Regions from separate parts of the Roseateles sp. GW821-FHT09G03 genome, predicted to be linked through region 2. Evidence: predicted binding sites of a transcription regulator. Region 2 holds the regulator's gene; the other holds the start of a gene.

Region 1 (7,956 bases), on a different contig from region 2:
GCCGCCGACGACGAATCGCTGAACCCCTTCGCACCGCCGCGTCGCGTGCCCGATGAGGGACCCACGGACGACGTGGTCGACGCGCGCTTCAACGCGTCCCGCTTCGACGAGTCGTCGTTCGAGGCGCGCCGCGAGCCCTTCCTCGAAGCGCCAGCCGCCCCCGATCCCCGCGAGGACCTGCCCGAACCGAAGGGCATGCGCTTCGAGGAGGACGAGCTGCCGCCGCCGATGATCGACGACGACGAGCGTCCGGACGTGACGCTCGCGCTGAGTCCAGCGACCGCGGCGCAGCTGCGCGCGAATGAACTGTCGGCGGGCCAGGAGCCCTCGCTTGAACCGAGCTCGTCGATGATGACGGCGGGCGAGGACACCGTCGCGGACGCCAAGCGCGCCGCGAAGGCCGCCAAGATTGCAGCCAGGAAGTCCGCGAAGGAAGCGGCGAAGCAGCCGACGAAGAAGGCCGCCAAGCCCCGTCGCTCGTGGTCGCTCTTCAGACGTCGGCGCGATCGCGCGACAGCGGAGAGCCCCGAGACGACGATGACGGTGCTCGCCGCCGAGTCCGAGTTGATGGCCGCCCGCGCGGCGATGGCCGACGCGGCCTCCGCGCAAGGTTCACCGAGCGTGATGCCGGACCAGTTGCCGAGCTTCATGCGCCAGGCTGAAGAGGCGCGCCGCTGGAACCGTCCCGGCGTTCGCATCGCCCTCGGCGGCGCGGCCACGGTGCTGGCGCTCGGACTGATGGGGCAGTTGCTGTGGCATGCGCGCGAAGCCATCGCCGCGCAGTACCCGGACGCGAAACCGGTGCTGGTCTCCGTCGCGCAGGCGATGGGCCAGGAGATCAAGCCCTGGCAGCACATCGAGGCCCTCAGCGTCGAGAGCAGCAGCCTCAACCCGGCCGGCGCCGGCAATCACTACCGCTTCAGCATCAGCCTGCGCAACCGCAGCAACTGGGAAGTCGCGCAGCCGTGGGTGGATCTGAGCCTCACCGATGCGAGCGGCGTGCTCGTCGTGCGCCGCATGCTGTCGCCGACGGAGATGCAGGCAGGTCGCGCATCGCTGCCCGCCGGCGCCGATCAGCAGCTGCAGCTGGTCTTCGACAGCGGCACGCAGAAGATCAGCGGCTACTCGGTCGAGCTGTTCTACCCGTAGCCCCAAAATAAAAAACCCGGCGTTAGCCGGGTTTGGAGAGGACCGGACCCGAAGGCCCGGTCATCGTTCAAGCTCAGGGCTTGTTGCCGGTCGGGAAGGGCCACGCGGCTTGCGGGCTCAGCGCGGTCTTCGCGGCCGGAGCCGGAGCAGCGGCAGGCTTCGCGGCAGGGGCAGCGGCAGGCTTGGCGGCAGCCTTCTTCGGAGCAGCAGCCTTCTTTGCGGCCGGCTTCGCAGCAGGCTTCGCGGCGGCCTTCGGAGCAGCCTTCTTCGGAGCAGCGGCCTTCTTCGCCGGAGCAGCCTTCTTCGCAGCGGGCTTCGCAGCCTTGGCAGCAGTCGCCTTCACGGGCGGCTTCTTGGCGGCGGCGACCTTCTTGGCCGGTGCAGCCTTCTTGGCGGCAGCAACCTTCTTCGCCGGTGCAGCCTTCTTCACTGCAACCTTCTTCGCCGGAGCCGCCTTCTTCGCGGCAGCAGCCTTCTTCGCCGGAGCGGCCTTCTTCGCCGGAGCTGCCTTCTTCGCAGCGACCTTCTTCGCCGGCGCAGCAGCCTTCTTGGCCGGAGCGGCCTTCTTGGTGGCCGGAGCCTTCTTGGCCGGAGCGGCCTTCTTCGCGGCCGGAGCCTTCTTCACGGCGGCCTTCTTGGCCGGAGCCGACTTCTTGGCCGGAGCGGCCTTCTTCGCAGTTGCCATTTCAGTTCTCCTTGATCAAGTGGAAATAGCCCTGCCCGTCATCAACCGGTTGATGCCGGTGCAGGTATTCACCGCCCACGACGCGCGGGAGTTGCGCTCCGCGGTGCGGTGAATCGGGGTGCGATGCGCTTGAGCCGCTTCTGCGTCGGTCTCAGGGTGCATCGCCAATCTTGATCTCTTCTTCAACAAACAATGCTCGAGGGTCGCTCCGCACCGGGACTCAGTCCCAGGACAGGGCGCCGCCCGATTGGTATTCGATCACTCTCGTCTCGAAGAAGTTGCGTTCCTTCTTCAGGTCGATCATTTCGCTCATCCACGGGAACGGGTTTTCCTCGTTCGGGAAGAGCGGCTCCAGGCCGATCTGCGTCGCACGGCGGTTCGCGATGTAGCGCAGGTAGCCCTTGAACATGGCCGCGTTCAGACCCAGCACGCCGCGCGGCATGGTGTCTTCGGCGTAGCGGTACTCGAGCTCCACGGCCTTCTGGAACAGCGCCTTGATCTCCGCGCGGAATTCAGGCGTCCACAGGTGCGGGTTCTCGAGCTTGATCTGGTTGATCAGGTCGATGCCGAAGTTGCAGTGCATCGACTCGTCGCGCAGGATGTACTGGTACTGCTCCGCGGCGCCGGTCATCTTGTTCTGGCGGCCCAGCGCCAGGATCTGCGTGAAGCCGACGTAGAAGAACAGACCTTCCATCAGGCAGGCGAAGACGATCAGCGACTTCAGCAGCGTCTGGTCGTTCTCGGGCGTGCCGGTGACGAAGTTGGGATCCATGATCGCGTCGATGAACGGGATCAGGAATTCGTCCTTGTCGCGGATCGACTTCACCTCGTGATAGGCGTTGAAGATCTCGCTCTCGTCCAGGCCCAGCGACTCGACGATGTATTGATACGCGTGCGTGTGGATCGCTTCCTCGAAGGCCTGGCGCAGCAGGAACTGGCGGGCTTCGGGCGCCGTGATGTGGCGGTAGGTGCCCAGCACGATGTTGTTGGCGGCCAGCGAATCGGCGGTGACGAAGAAGCCGAGGTTGCGCTTGATCAGGCGGCGCTCGTCGTCGGTCAGACCGTTCGGGTCCTTCCACAACGCGATGTCGCGCGACATGTTCACTTCCTGCGGCATCCAGTGATTCGCGCAGGTGGCGAGGTACTTCTCCCACGCCCACTTGTACTTGAACGGCACCAGCTGATTGACGTCGGTCTGGCCGTTGATGATGCGCTTGTCGGCGACGTTCACGCGGCGCTCGCTCGCGGTGCTGGTCGTCGATTCAGAAGAGGACACCGAGCCAGCCGCGGCGGTGGCGGCATCACGCGCGACGGCGGGCGTCGCTGCGTGGATCGATGCGCCCGACTGCGGCGCGTTGCTCGAGGATTTACGGTCTTCTTCCCAAACCAGCATGGTGGTCTTCCTATGGTCGCGGATTATCGGAGTGTTGTGTTCAAACACAAAGGACTTCTTGACTTTGACGCGGCTTCGCTGTTGCTGGTCCGCATCGCATTCGTCGCGTGGGACCGTGTGCTGCGCGCCTCTTCGTGAGCGCGGCGGAGCGTCGTATCAAGCGTTCATCGATCGCTTGCGGGCGTCGCGGAGAAAATCGCCGATCGCCGCAAACATCGATGAACACTCGCATCGCGAGCGTCGGAGGTGTCGGCGCGTGACGCCGACACCTCCTGTTTCGACTTACTGGCAGGCCTCGCAACCGGGGTCGTCGATCGCGCAGAACGTGACGTCGGTGGCCGGCGTCGCGTCGCCGAGATCCGGCACTGCCGACGCGGTCACCGCCGCGATCGGAGCGACGGAAATCGGCGCGACGACGGCAGGCGCCGCGCTCAGACCACCGGCACCGCTGCTCACCGAATTGAGCTGACCGGCGTTCTGCACCGTGCTCTTCTCGGCGTGCGTCGCACCCATCGTGCGGAGGTAGTAGGTGGTCTTCAGACCGCGCTGCCACGCCAGCTTGTAGGTGTCGTCCAGACGCTTGCCCGACGCGCCGGCCATGTAGATGTTCAGGCTCTGCGCCTGGTCGATCCACTTCTGGCGGCGCGCGGCGGCTTCGACCAGCCACACGGTGTCGACTTCGAACGCGGTCGCGTAGAGCTGCTTCAGCTCTTCAGGCACGCGGTCGATGCGGCGCAGCGAACCGTCGAAGTGCTTGAGGTCCATGACCATCACGTCGTCCCACAGGCCCAGCTTCTTGAGGTCGCGGACCAGGTGCTCGTTCACGACGGTGAACTCGCCCGACAGGTTGGACTTCACCGACAGGTTGCCGAAGCAGGGCTCGATCGACGCGTCGACGCCGATGATGTTGGAGATCGTCGCCGTCGGCGCGATCGCCACGCAGTTGCTGTTGCGCATGCCGTCGCGGGCGATCTTGGCGCGCAGCGCGTCCCAGTCCAGCGTCGACGAACGGTCCACGTCGACGAAGCCGCCGCGGGCTTCGGCCAGCAGGTCCAGCGAGTCGATCGGCAGGATGCCGCGGTCCCACAGCGAACCGCGATAGCTGCTGTAGCGGCCACGCTCGGCGGCCAGCTCGGTCGAGGCCCAGTAGGCGTGGTAGCAGACGGCTTCCATCGAACGGTCGGCGAACTCGACGGCGGCGTCGGAGGCGTACGGCACGCGCAGCTGATACAGCGCGTCCTGGAAGCCCATGATGCCCAGGCCGACCGGACGGTGGCGCAGGTTCGAGTCGCGCGCCTTCTTGACCGCGTAGTAGTTGATGTCGATGACGTTGTCGAGCATGCGCATCGCCGTCGACACCGTCTTCTTCAGCTTCTCCTGGTCGATCTTGCCGTCCTTGACGTGCTGCGCCAGGTTGACGGAGCCGAGGTTGCAGACCGCGATCTCGTTGTCGTTGGTGTTCAGCGTGATCTCGGTGCACAGGTTGGACGAGTGCACCACGCCCACGTGCTGCTGCGGGCTGCGGACATTGCAGGCGTCCTTGAACGTGATCCAGGGATGGCCGGTCTCGAACAGCATCGTCAGCATCTTGCGCCACAGGTCGCGGGCCGGCATGCGCTTGTAGAGCTTGAGCTCGCCGCGGTCGACCTTGGCCTCATACGCCTCGTAGGCGGTCTGGAAGGCCTTGCCGAACAGGTCGTGCAGGTCCGGGCAGGTGGACGGGCTGAACAGCGTCCAGTCGCCGCCTTCGATGACGCGCTTCATGAACAGGTCGGGAATCCAGTTCGCCGTGTTCATGTCGTGCGTGCGGCGGCGGTCGTCGCCGGTGTTCTTGCGCAGCTCGAGGAATTCCTCGATGTCCAGATGCCAGGTCTCCAGATAGGCGCAGACGGCGCCCTTGCGCTTGCCGCCCTGGTTCACGGCGACGGCCGTGTCGTTCACGACCTTCAGGAACGGAACCACGCCTTGCGACTTGCCGTTCGTGCCCTTGATGTGGGAACCCAGCGCGCGGACCGGGGTCCAGTCGTTGCCCAGGCCGCCGGCGAACTTCGACAGCAGCGCGTTTTCCTTCAGCGCTTCATAGATGCCGTCCAGGTCGTCGGCCACCGTCGTCAGGTAGCAGCTCGACAGCTGCGAGCGGCGCGTGCCGGCGTTGAACAGCGTCGGCGTGGAGCTCATGAAGTCGAAGGTCGACAGGACTTCGTAGAACTCGATGGCGCGGGCTTCACGGTCGATCTCGCCCAGCGCCAGGCCCATCGCGACGCGCATGAAGAAGGCCTGCGGCAGTTCGATGCGGGTGCCGTCGACGTGCAGGAAGTAGCGGTCGAACAGCGTCTGCAGGCCCAGGTAGTCGAACTGCAGGTCGCGCTCGGCCTTCAGCGCGGCGCCCAGCTTGACCAGGTCGTACTGCTGCAGCTTCTCGTCGAGCAGTTCGGCCTGCACGCCCTTCTTGATGAAGCCGGGGAAGTAGTCGGCGTACTTGGTGGCCATCTCGGCCTGCGTCGCGTCCTCGCCCAGGATCTCGCGGCGGATCGTGTGCATCAGCAGGCGGGCGGTGGCGCGCGTGTAGCCCGGATCCTTCTCGATCAGCGTGCGGGCGGCCAGGATGGCGGCCTTGTAGACCTCGTCGATCGGCACGCCGTCGTACAGGTTGCGCTTGGTCTCGGCCAGGATGGGGTCCGGCTTGACGTCGGCGCCCAGGTTCTCGCAGCTCGACGCGATCAGCGCGGCCAGCTTGTTCAGGTCGAGCGGGGTGCGCACGCCGTTCTCGGTCACCGAGATGCCGGACTCCAGCACGGCGGCCTGCTGCTGCTCGCCCTGGCGGGCACGCTCCTGCGTGCGGCGCTCGCGGTACAGCACGTAGGCGCGCGCCACTTCATGGTGGCCGCCGCGCATCAGCGCCAGCTCGACGTGGTCCTGCACGTCCTCGATGTGGAAGGTGCCGCCGGCCGGGCGCGAGCGCAGCAGGCCGCGGGTCACGGCGTCGGTCAGCGCGTCGACGGTCTCGCGCACGCTGGCGGAGGCGGCGCCGCTGGTGCCGTGCACCGCGAGGAACGCCTTCATCATCGCCACCGCCACCTTGCTGGGCTCGAAATGCACCACCGCGCCGTTGCGGCGGATGATCTGGTGCTGCGGGAAGCTGGCCGAAGCGGCGGCGGACTCGCGGGGAGCCTGCGCCAGGCCCGTTTCAGCGGTCGGTGTGGCGGCGACTGTCTGCATGGGATCCTCGTTCTGGTCTGGAAAACAAAAAATGCTGCGCCCGGCCCGGCTTTTCCGAAGGGCCAAACATCAGGGGGTCAGGTGGTGCTCGCGATGCTGAAGATGCGCCTTGGCTTGGTGATTCCGTTCCTCCGGCTGGGGGGCCGGCACTGCGGACAAGACTTCTGATGGAGCATTCATCGCCGTGTTTGCGAAGTCAGCAGGATAGCATGCAAAACACTATATCTAGTGGTCACGGGACCTTCAAGGAACTAGCGGTAGCGTCGTCCCCGCTTGACTGCCGACACCCGCTGGGCTAGCCGGAAGACCTGACCCCGCACACCCCCGATGGATTCGCGCATCGTGTCCGGAGCGCCAGGATTGACGCGGGCTGGCGGCCCGAATGCGCCGCGAACGCCCATGGCTGCTGCGCTTGCCACGATGGCAATTCGATGACGACTTCGCGGGGTGTCCCCAGGGGGTAGGACAAGTCCCGATCAGGACCTTCCCCTAGTCGCCACCGACGGTGGGGTCATGGTCGCAATTCGCGCAAACGAAGATGGAAAGCGCGTGCCTGGGACCGCCCGACTGCGGGTCGCCAAGCGCGGGCTCTCCACGACGCAGGGGGCATCGCGTCCGCGAACCCCCAGCATCGCTCCGGCCCCATCGCCGGTGATTGACTGCGGGCCCTGGGGTCAGGACTCGTCGCCGCCGATCGAGATGGCCAGTCGGGCCATTCGATACCGCATCTGGCGCAGCGACAGGCCCAGGCTCGCACCGGCTGCCGTCCGGTTGTTGCGATGACGCTCGAGAGCACGCAGCAGGATCTGCTTCTCGACCTCGTCCAGGTAGGCCGCCAGGTCCGACGGCAGCGGCGCGCCGCCCGCCACCTCGGCAGGCAGGGTCCCAGACAGCGCCGGGTCGACGCCGCCGAAGGCGGCGTCGGTCGGCGCATCGTCCGGGCCCAGCACGCTGTCGGGCAGACCGAGGTCGGCGAGATCGATGCCGTCGCCGCTGGACAGCGCCAGCGCCCGGTGCAGCAGGTTCTCGAGCTCCCGCACGTTACCGGGGAAGCTGTAACGCGACAGCGTCGCCAGGGCGGCCGAGGTCAGCGCGGGCACCGGCGCCACGCCGGCGTCGGCGGCGATGCGCAGCAGGATCCGTGCGCTGATCGGCGCCAGGTCCTCCATGCGCTCGCGCAGCGGCGGAACGCGGATCTGGATGACGTTGAGCCGGTAATACAAGTCCTGCCGGAAGCGGCCGCCGGCGACTTCCGCCGTCAGGTCCTTGTGCGTGGCGCTGAGCAGGCGCACGTTGACCGGGATCTCGGCCACGGCGCCGACAGGCCGCACCGAGCGCTCCTGCAGCGCGCGCAGCAGCTTGGACTGCATCGCGATGGGGAGGTCGCCGATCTCGTCGAGGAACAGCGTGCCGTTCTGCGCGGCCTGGAAGAAGCCCTCGCGGTCCTCGCTCGCGCCGGTGAAAGCGCCCTTGCGATAACCGAAGAACTCGGCCTCCAGCAACTGCTCCG
Region 2 (7,956 bases):
TGGCGGCGCCGGAGACCGTGGCCGACGGCAGGCCGCCAGGAGATTCCGACGGCAGGGCAGGCGGCTGGGCGGGCGATGGGACGTCTTGCATGGCGCGGAGTCTAGCGGCGCGATCCCGGCGGGAGCTGCAGCAGGCCGGAGAAGGCCGGGTCGGTGAGGGGAAGCAGACTCTCGAGGGTGACGGTCTGGGGCCGTCCGGTGCGATCCGTCCACTGCACGCGCACCTGCACCGGGCGCAGCGGCGGCACGGTGGCTCCTGCCTCGGGCACGCTTTCGTCGGCACCGCGACCCAAGGCGTCGGACGCGAGCACCGCGCTGCCCGCGACGGCGTATTCGATGTCCGGTCCCTCCCATGACAGCGAGGGGGTGGGACCGTCCGGCTGCCAGCGCCAGCGCTCGAGTTCATTGTGGGCAAGACGCAGGGCCTGATCGTGGTGGCGAACCTCGTCCGCGACCACGCGCAGCTTCACCTGCAGCGTCATGAGGGCGATGGCGCCGATGGACAGCAGCACCAGCACCACCAGGGCCTCGACGATCGTGAATCCGCTGCCGACCCAGCGGCGGGTGGGGCGGCGGACGAGGCCGTGGAGCTGGCGCCGGGTATGGCTCAGGGTATGGCGTCGGGCGTGGTCGGATCGGAGATCCCGACGGGGTGGGGGCAGGCGTTTCATCGTGTCGGCGTCCAGCCGCCAGGGACCGGCACGAAGCTGCCCATCTGTCGATGGATGCGGTAGAGGACGGCGGCGTCATGGATCAGTTCGACCGAAGCGGCCTTGTCGACGCGGGCATCGCTGACCACGGCCCCGCGCAGCGAGGTCGGCATGCCGGCAGGCGGATGCCAGTCGACGCCGTCCCGTGCATAGAGCAGCCCTTGCGGTTGGCCGGGGGCGGCCAGGTCCAGCCGCCCGTCGACGACCAGCACGATCGGCGTGCCGTCGAGCGCCGACTCGGGCCACTGGGACAGGCGTGCGTCGCCGTCGATCCAGATCAGGCGGCGCCCACGCGCCAGGGCCTGGGCGATCGGTCCGTCGCAATCGCCGCTGCAACGCAGCCGGGTGATGGCGGGCTGGTCGCGATAGCGCCCCGGCGGATAACCGAAGACCCGGAGAAAGCTTCCCGGTCCCTCGACCACGGCGGACGGTGGCGGCACGCGCAGCGCGCTGAGCAGTGCCAGATGCTGGGCGGCCTCGGCCACGCCGATCGGGCCGCCGGTGAGGTCGTCGCAGTCCGCCCGGCGGTCGCTGCAGCCGCGTGCGATGAGCTTCAGTTGCCCGAGTCCCCCTGCGTCGGCGAAGCGGATGCTGAACTGCGGTTGGGCCTCGCCGTCGGCGCGCGGCCCGCTCACGTCCGCGCTCCCGGTGACCGCGCAGCGACAGGACCATCGCAGGGGCCCCGAGTTCGCACAGAGCGGTGCCGCTGGCGCTGCCGCCGCGGCAGGTGGGCTGGGCGCGTGATAGTGGCCATCGGCACCGATCAGCAGGAAGCGGCCGCGGAAATCCGACGAGGTCGCGCCATCGGCCACCGAGCGAGTCGTCGCGGGCCGGCAGGCCTCGTCGATGGCGCCGCCGTTGAGCATGGCGACCGCCCAGGCCATGCCGGACTCCGCGGCCTCGGCGGCCGTGGCGGCCCGCAGGTCGTTGGCGGCCACCCGCTGTGCCGTCGTCATCTGCCGCGCCGCCCAGGCGGCCCCCAGCGCGAGCACGCCCAGCAGCACCACGCACATCGCCAGCGTGCCCAGCCCCCGTTCCTTCCGCCGCCTCATGAGCAGGCTCCCGTGAGCGCGTGGTTGTGCAACTGGCTCAGCAGTTCGAGGTGATGACTGACGCGCGGGTCGTGCGTCGCCTCGGCATCGACGATCAGGGTCACCAACCGCGCGGACAGGGCTGGCGCAGAGGCGGCGCCGGCCACGCTGGCCGGATCGCAGGCATCCCCCAATGGACGCGCCTGCGATGCGAGTCGCACCTCCAGCCGGCGCACGAGCAGCAGATCGGGATCCGTCAGCGGTTGGTAGCGGCCGGAGATCAACTGGTCGATCCTGCCGTTGCTCAGGCGGAAGCCGGACGTCTCCCGGACGGTCGCGCTGCCGGGGGCGCTGCCGTCGCGGGCGAAGCTGTAGGTCAGGCGTCGGCCGGCGTCGTCCACCGTGAGTTCCGCGTAGGGATTGCGGACCGGCAGGTCCGGGTCGTCCTGCCAGACGCTGTCCTGTGCCCGGTCCCAGAACGCCGCGCGCCGGAGGTCGCGCAGCATGAGCTCGGCCGTGGCGCGGAGTTCCTGCTGGACCTGCAGTTCCAGCATCAGCCGGTGGTGTTCTCCGAGCTGGACGCCGGCCATCGCGAAGGCACCGGCCAGCAGCAACAGACCGATCGTCAGGCCGATCATGAATTCGACGAGCGTGAATCCTCGTGTAAGCCCTCGCGTGGGAGCTCGAGTGGACCCTGGCGTGGATCGGCGTGTGAGGGCACGCGAGCGACCCGGCGAGCAGCTTTGCGGCGCAGAGCCTGGGGAGTGGAGTTTGATCATGGGTGCTCCATCACTGCGGCCAGCAGGTCTCGGCCTGCTCGACACCTTGTTCGTCGAGCCCGGTGGTGACGACCGTTCCCAGTTCGAGCCGCAAGGTCAGCACGCGGCATCGGCGGTCGCCGGACTGGCTGCCTTGCGCCACCGCCTCGACCCGGTAGCGCGTGGCGTCGGCCTGGACGACGCGCAGTCGATAGAGCCCGCCCTTCGTGGTCGCGGGCTGTCCGATGTCTTCCAGGCGGTCGGCGTATCGAGGGTTCCGTGAGCGGAAACGCTCCTGCGCGAGCTGGATCGATTGCAGCGCCTCGCGCGCCTCGGCGCGCCGGCCCTTCATGACCTGATCGCGGAAGCCGGGCAGCGTCAGCGCCGCCATCACGGCAACGATCGCGAGGACGGTCAGGATCTCGATCAACGAAAAGCCGCAGTGGACTTCTCGCAGACCGGATCGCAGACCGGATCGCAGGCCGGCTCGCGAGCCTCCTTGCACGTTTCCACGAGCCTGCGTCCGCAGGGTCCTGAGCGGCTTCATGCGCACCTCGGCAGGCGGTTCAGCGCGCCGTCGGGCGTGCAGCTGCGAACGCGGCCCGTGATGCTGACGATGTGACGGACCGAGCCGATGCTGGCCATGCGGACCTCGACCGTGCCGCTGACCGACACGGTCCCCTGGCGTCCGCTGAACAACATCGAGGGCACATTGGCCGTGACCTCCGGCCGGCCGAGGTCGCGCACCCATCGCACCTGCTTGATCGCCTGCGCGTCGGCTCGGCAGGTGGGCGGCGCGTCCAGGTGGCAGTCGCAACCGCCGGCGGCCCCGGTGTGCAGCACGTAGCAGCGCCCGCTGCCGCTGACGGCGGACTCATCGCCGCCGAATCGCAGGATCACGTTGCGTGAGCCCTGAATCGCCTCGCTGCGCGCCAGTTGAAGATCGCCGCGGACCGTCTGCGCGGCGTTCGCGAGTCGCTGACGCCAGAGCCAGTCCCGCAGCTCGGGGCCGGCCAGCAGCGCGACGAGGACGACCAGCGCGAGACTGACCAGCACCTCGATGAGGCTGATGCCGCGCACGGCGGTGAAGACGGGGCGGAGGAGCGCGGAAGCGGAGGGCGGGGCGGTGGCAGGCAACAAGGAAGATCTCCCGAAGAGTTGCCAGGAACTCTAGGGAGACGTCGGCCTTTGCGCTTCGCCTTCAGGAGGGAAGAGCCGGCCCGCTGAAGGGGGCCGGCCTTTGGGGGATGCGCGGGGGATGCGCTTGAAAAAGCCGTGAAGGACGCGTCAAAGGTGCACGACTTCGGTGCCGCACATGCGCGGCGTCGTGCAGGCTCAGATGTCGCGGATCAACTGCCGGAACTCGTCGACGTCCTCGAACGAGCGGTACACCGATGCGAAGCGCACGTAGGCGACCTTGTCGATGCGCTTGAGCTCGCGCATCACGTGCTCGCCCAGCTTGGTCGACGGGATCTCGCGCACGCCCGTGCTCAGCAGCTTCTCCTGGATGCGCTCCAGCGCCGCGTCGATCTGCTCGATGCTCACCGGCCGCTTGCGCAGCGCCAGCGTCATGGATGCGCGCAGCTTGCCCATGTCGAACTCGGCGCGCGTGCCGTCCTTCTTCACGACCATGGGCAACGCGATGTCCGCCCGCTCGTAGGTCGTGAAGCGCTTGTCACAGGACTGGCAGCGACGGCGGCGACGCACCACGTCGCCTTCGTCGGACTCCCGGGTCTCCGACACTTGCGTGTCGCCGTGACCGCAGAACGGGCATCGCATGCCTTGCCGGCTCCGCTCAGCGGTAGACCGGGAACTGACGCGTCAGCTCGGCCACCTGCTCGCGCACGCGGGCCAGGTTGGCCTCGTCGTGCGGGTTGTCCAGCACGTCGGCGATCAGGTGGGCGGTCTTGCGGACCTGCTCCTCCTTGAAGCCGCGCGTGGTCATGGCCGGCGTGCCCAGGCGGACGCCGCTGGTCACCATCGGCTTCTGCGGGTCGTTCGGGATGCCGTTCTTGTTGCAGGTCATGTGGGCGGCGCCCAGGATGGCCTCGGCTTCCTTGCCGGTCAGGTTCTTCGGACGCAGGTCCACCAGCATCACATGGCTTTCCGTGCCGCCGGAGACGATGCGCAGGCCGCGCTCGATCAGCGTGTCGGCCAGCACCTTGGCGTTGGCGACGACCTGCTGCTGGTAGGCCTTGAACTCGGGCGTCAACGCTTCCTTGAAGGCCACCGCCTTGCCGGCGATCACGTGCATCAGCGGGCCGCCCTGGATGCCGGGGAAGATCGCCGAGTTGATCTTCTTGGCGATCGCCTCGTCGTTGGTCAGGATGATGCCGCCGCGCGGGCCGCGCAGGCTCTTGTGCGTCGTGGAGGTCACGACGTCGGCATGCGGCAGCGGGTTCGGGTAGACGCCCGCGGCGATCAGGCCGGCGTAGTGCGCCATGTCGACCATGAAGTAGGCGCCGATCTCCTTGGCGATCTTGCCGAAGCGCTCGAAGTCGATGCGCAGCGAGTACGCCGAGGCGCCCGCGATGATCAGCTTGGGCTTCTTCTCGCGCGCCAGCGCTTCCATCGCGTCGTAGTCGATCTCTTCCTTGGCATCCAGGCCGTAGGAAATGACGTTGAACCACTTGCCGCTCATGTTCAGCGCCATGCCGTGGGTCAGGTGGCCGCCTTCGGCCAGGCTCATGCCCATGATGGTGTCGCCGGGCTGCAGCAGCGCGAAGAACACGCCCTGGTTGGCCTGCGAGCCGCTGTTGGGCTGCACGTTGGCGAACTCGGCGCCGAAGAGCTGCTTCAGGCGGTCGATCGCCAGCTGCTCGACGATGTCCACGTATTCGCAGCCGCCGTAGTAGCGCTTGCCGGGATAGCCCTCGGCGTACTTGTTGGTCAGTTGGCTGCCCTGGGCTTCCATCACCGCCGGAGAGGTGTAGTTCTCCGAGGCGATCAGCTCGATGTGATCTTCCTGGCGCCGGGTCTCCTGCTGGATGGCAGCGAAGACTTCGGCATCGACGGTGGCGAGGGTCTGTTGGGTGCGGTCAAACATGATGATGTCGGCTCAAGGGTTGGCGCCGCCCGGCCGGCATCGCATCGGCGTGGTCGCCGGTCATGGAAGACAGCGACCCGGCGACGGAGGACGGAACGACGGCGGCCCAGGCGAACGGCACGGACAGCCAGGGAGATCCCCGGCCGTTCGCGCTTCCCGGTGGTGGCCCACCTCGGGCGACGCCTGCGTCGGTGAAGGAATGATCACCGGTCAGGGCGCCCTGATCGCCAGTTGCGCGAAGCCCGCAGTGTAGCCGCACCGGCCAGGGGCGCCGGCCGACTCGTGACATTGTTCCCACGGCAGTGGGGCGAACATTGGGAGAAGGCTTCGCCCAATGAAGAACGGGTTCCGATGGAACCCGTTTTCCGAGGCGCGCCGACGGCGCGTATCAACCGATCAGCGCATGACGGCGGTCATCGCGACCTGTTCACCGGTCGACGCTGGCGCGGATGCCGGCTCACGGATCGGGCGCGGCGCCGACGGGCTGACGTTGCGGCCCTGGGCGACGGCCTTCAGCAGGTCCTGTTCGGCCAGCACGCGAGCGGCGTAACCGGTGTCGTCGGGCAGGTTGGCGGCGCCGACGTAGCGGCGCAGGCCTTCCTCGAGGCTGCCGGCGCGCTGGATGCACTCCTTCAGCACCTGGACGCCGACGCGCAGGTTGGTGACGGGGTCGAAGGCGGCGAAGTTGCCGCCGAAGGCCTCGTACTTGTCGTCGTGGACGCGCGTCATCACCTGCATCAGGCCCTGGGCGCCGACGGCACTCTGGGCGAACGGGTTGAAACCGGACTCGATCGCCATGATGGACAGGATCAGCGTCGGCTCGACACGGGCACGCTGGCCGACGTCCCAGGCTTCCTTGACCAGGCGGCTGACCGGCTCCGGCGCGACGCGGTAGCGCCGGGCCAGGTAGTTGGCCACCAGCGCCTGCTGACGGGTGAGCTCCTTCGGATCCACCGCGGTGGCGCGGGTGATCGCGTCGGGCTCGGCCATCAGGGCGAGCACGTCGCCGGAGGCCTCGACGCGCGCCTCGTGGCGGGCATTCAGCCAGCCCAGCACCTGGCCTTCCAGCTGCTGGCGCAGGTCGGCCTGGCTGGCGAAGACCAGCCCGACGGCGACGACGGCGAAGCCCACCAGGGCGAGCGTGTTGTGGCTGACGACCAGGAGGCCCTGGCCGATGTCCTTGACGAAAAGCACCAGGGCGGCTTGCGCCTGGCGGGGGAGGGATAGCAGGTCTGAACGCGCTGTCATGCGACTCCTTTCTCCGACCACGCCCGGCGTCTGTCTGGCGAGCCGCACGAAGCGTTCACTCGCAGGACCCCCGCCTGGGGGTGGTGATAATGGGCCGGCTCGGGCGTCGTCGACGGCACGGAGGGCTCTCAGAGGGCTCCGGGCTCTTGATGCGACAGACGGGCGATCCAGCGTCCATTGGCAGCACACCGGCTTCGCGTCCCACAGCAAAGACCGGGATAACCCTGGGGTCAGGGCAGGGCGCGATTTTATGGATCAAAAATAACCCGTCAACCGTATGGGCCTTGTTCTTAAATACTTTTGGTTATGAAGTACCGAGATCTGCGTGACTTTATGGGCGCTTTGGAGGTCATGGGCGAGCTGCGCCGCGTGGCCGAACCGGTGTCCCCCGTGCTCGAGATGACGGCCGTGAGCGACCTCGTCCTCAAGGCGGAGGGCCCGGCGCTGCTGTTCGAACAGCCGACCGGCCACCGCATGCCGGTCCTGGCCAACCTGTTCGGCACTCCGAGACGGGTGGCGCTGGGCATGGGCGCCGAGTCGACCACCCAGTTGAGGGAGGTCGGCCAGCTGCTGGCGACGCTGAAGGAGCCGGAGCCGCCGCGCGGCCTGCGCGATGTCGGCAAGCTGGCGCAGATGGGCAAGGCGCTGTGGGACATGAAGCCGTCGCTGGTGAAGCGGCCGGCCTGCCAGGAGCAGGTGTTCGAGGGCGACGACGTCGACCTGAAGCGGCTGCCGATCCAGACCTGCTGGCCCGGCGACGTCGGTCCGCTGCTGACCTGGGGGCTGGTGGTGACGCGAGGGCCGCAGAAGATCGCCAACCCGCGGCTGCGGCAGAACCTCGGTATCTATAGACAGCAGCTGATCGGCAAGCGGCAACTGATCATGCGCTGGCTGGCGCATCGCGGCGGTGCCCTGGATTTCCGCGACTTCGGCATCGCGAATCCGGGACAGCCGTTCCCCATCGCCGTGGCGCTCGGCGCGGACCCGGCGACGACGCTGGGCGCGGTGACGCCCGTGCCGGACACGCTGTCCGAATACCAGTTCGCCGGCCTGCTGCGCGGCTCACGGACCGAGGTCGCCGACACGAACGTCGGCGAGGCCGGCCGCATGCTGCAGGTGCCGGCGACGGCGGAGATCGTGCTCGAAGGCCACATCCCGCCGGC

Evidence for each region. Region 2 encodes NrdR, which represses ribonucleotide reductase genes. Its sites were predicted from a motif close to CACNANATNTNGTG; they were not measured.
Region 1: a site for NrdR is predicted at 6,664-6,677, ahead of AC07OZ_RS22145 (ribonucleoside-diphosphate reductase subunit alpha). Genes of this name have one in related genera too.

The regions. Positions count from the first base shown of each region.
Region 1 covers NZ_JBWKOK010000006.1:300,876-308,831, reverse strand. Annotated here, with positions in the region: gene AC07OZ_RS22160 (zinc-ribbon and DUF3426 domain-containing protein) at 1-1,149, shown strand, start outside; gene AC07OZ_RS22155 (histone) at 1,223-1,834, opposite strand; gene AC07OZ_RS22150 (ribonucleotide-diphosphate reductase subunit beta) at 2,055-3,227, opposite strand; gene AC07OZ_RS22145 (ribonucleoside-diphosphate reductase subunit alpha) at 3,510-6,446, opposite strand; gene AC07OZ_RS22140 (sigma-54-dependent transcriptional regulator) at 7,121-7,956, opposite strand, start outside.
Region 2 covers NZ_JBWKOK010000001.1:524,076-532,031, forward strand. Annotated here, with positions in the region: gene ribD (bifunctional diaminohydroxyphosphoribosylaminopyrimidine deaminase/5-amino-6-(5-phosphoribosylamino)uracil reductase RibD) at 1-91, opposite strand, end outside; gene AC07OZ_RS02350 (type IV pilus modification PilV family protein) at 102-671, opposite strand; gene AC07OZ_RS02355 (hypothetical protein) at 668-1,762, opposite strand; gene AC07OZ_RS02360 (PilW family protein) at 1,759-2,520, opposite strand; gene AC07OZ_RS02365 (type IV pilin protein) at 2,531-3,046, opposite strand; gene AC07OZ_RS02370 (GspH/FimT family pseudopilin) at 3,043-3,639, opposite strand; gene nrdR (transcriptional regulator NrdR) at 3,835-4,278, opposite strand; gene glyA (serine hydroxymethyltransferase) at 4,295-5,545, opposite strand; gene AC07OZ_RS02385 (lytic transglycosylase domain-containing protein) at 5,942-6,793, opposite strand; gene AC07OZ_RS02390 (UbiD family decarboxylase domain-containing protein) at 7,100-7,956, shown strand, end outside.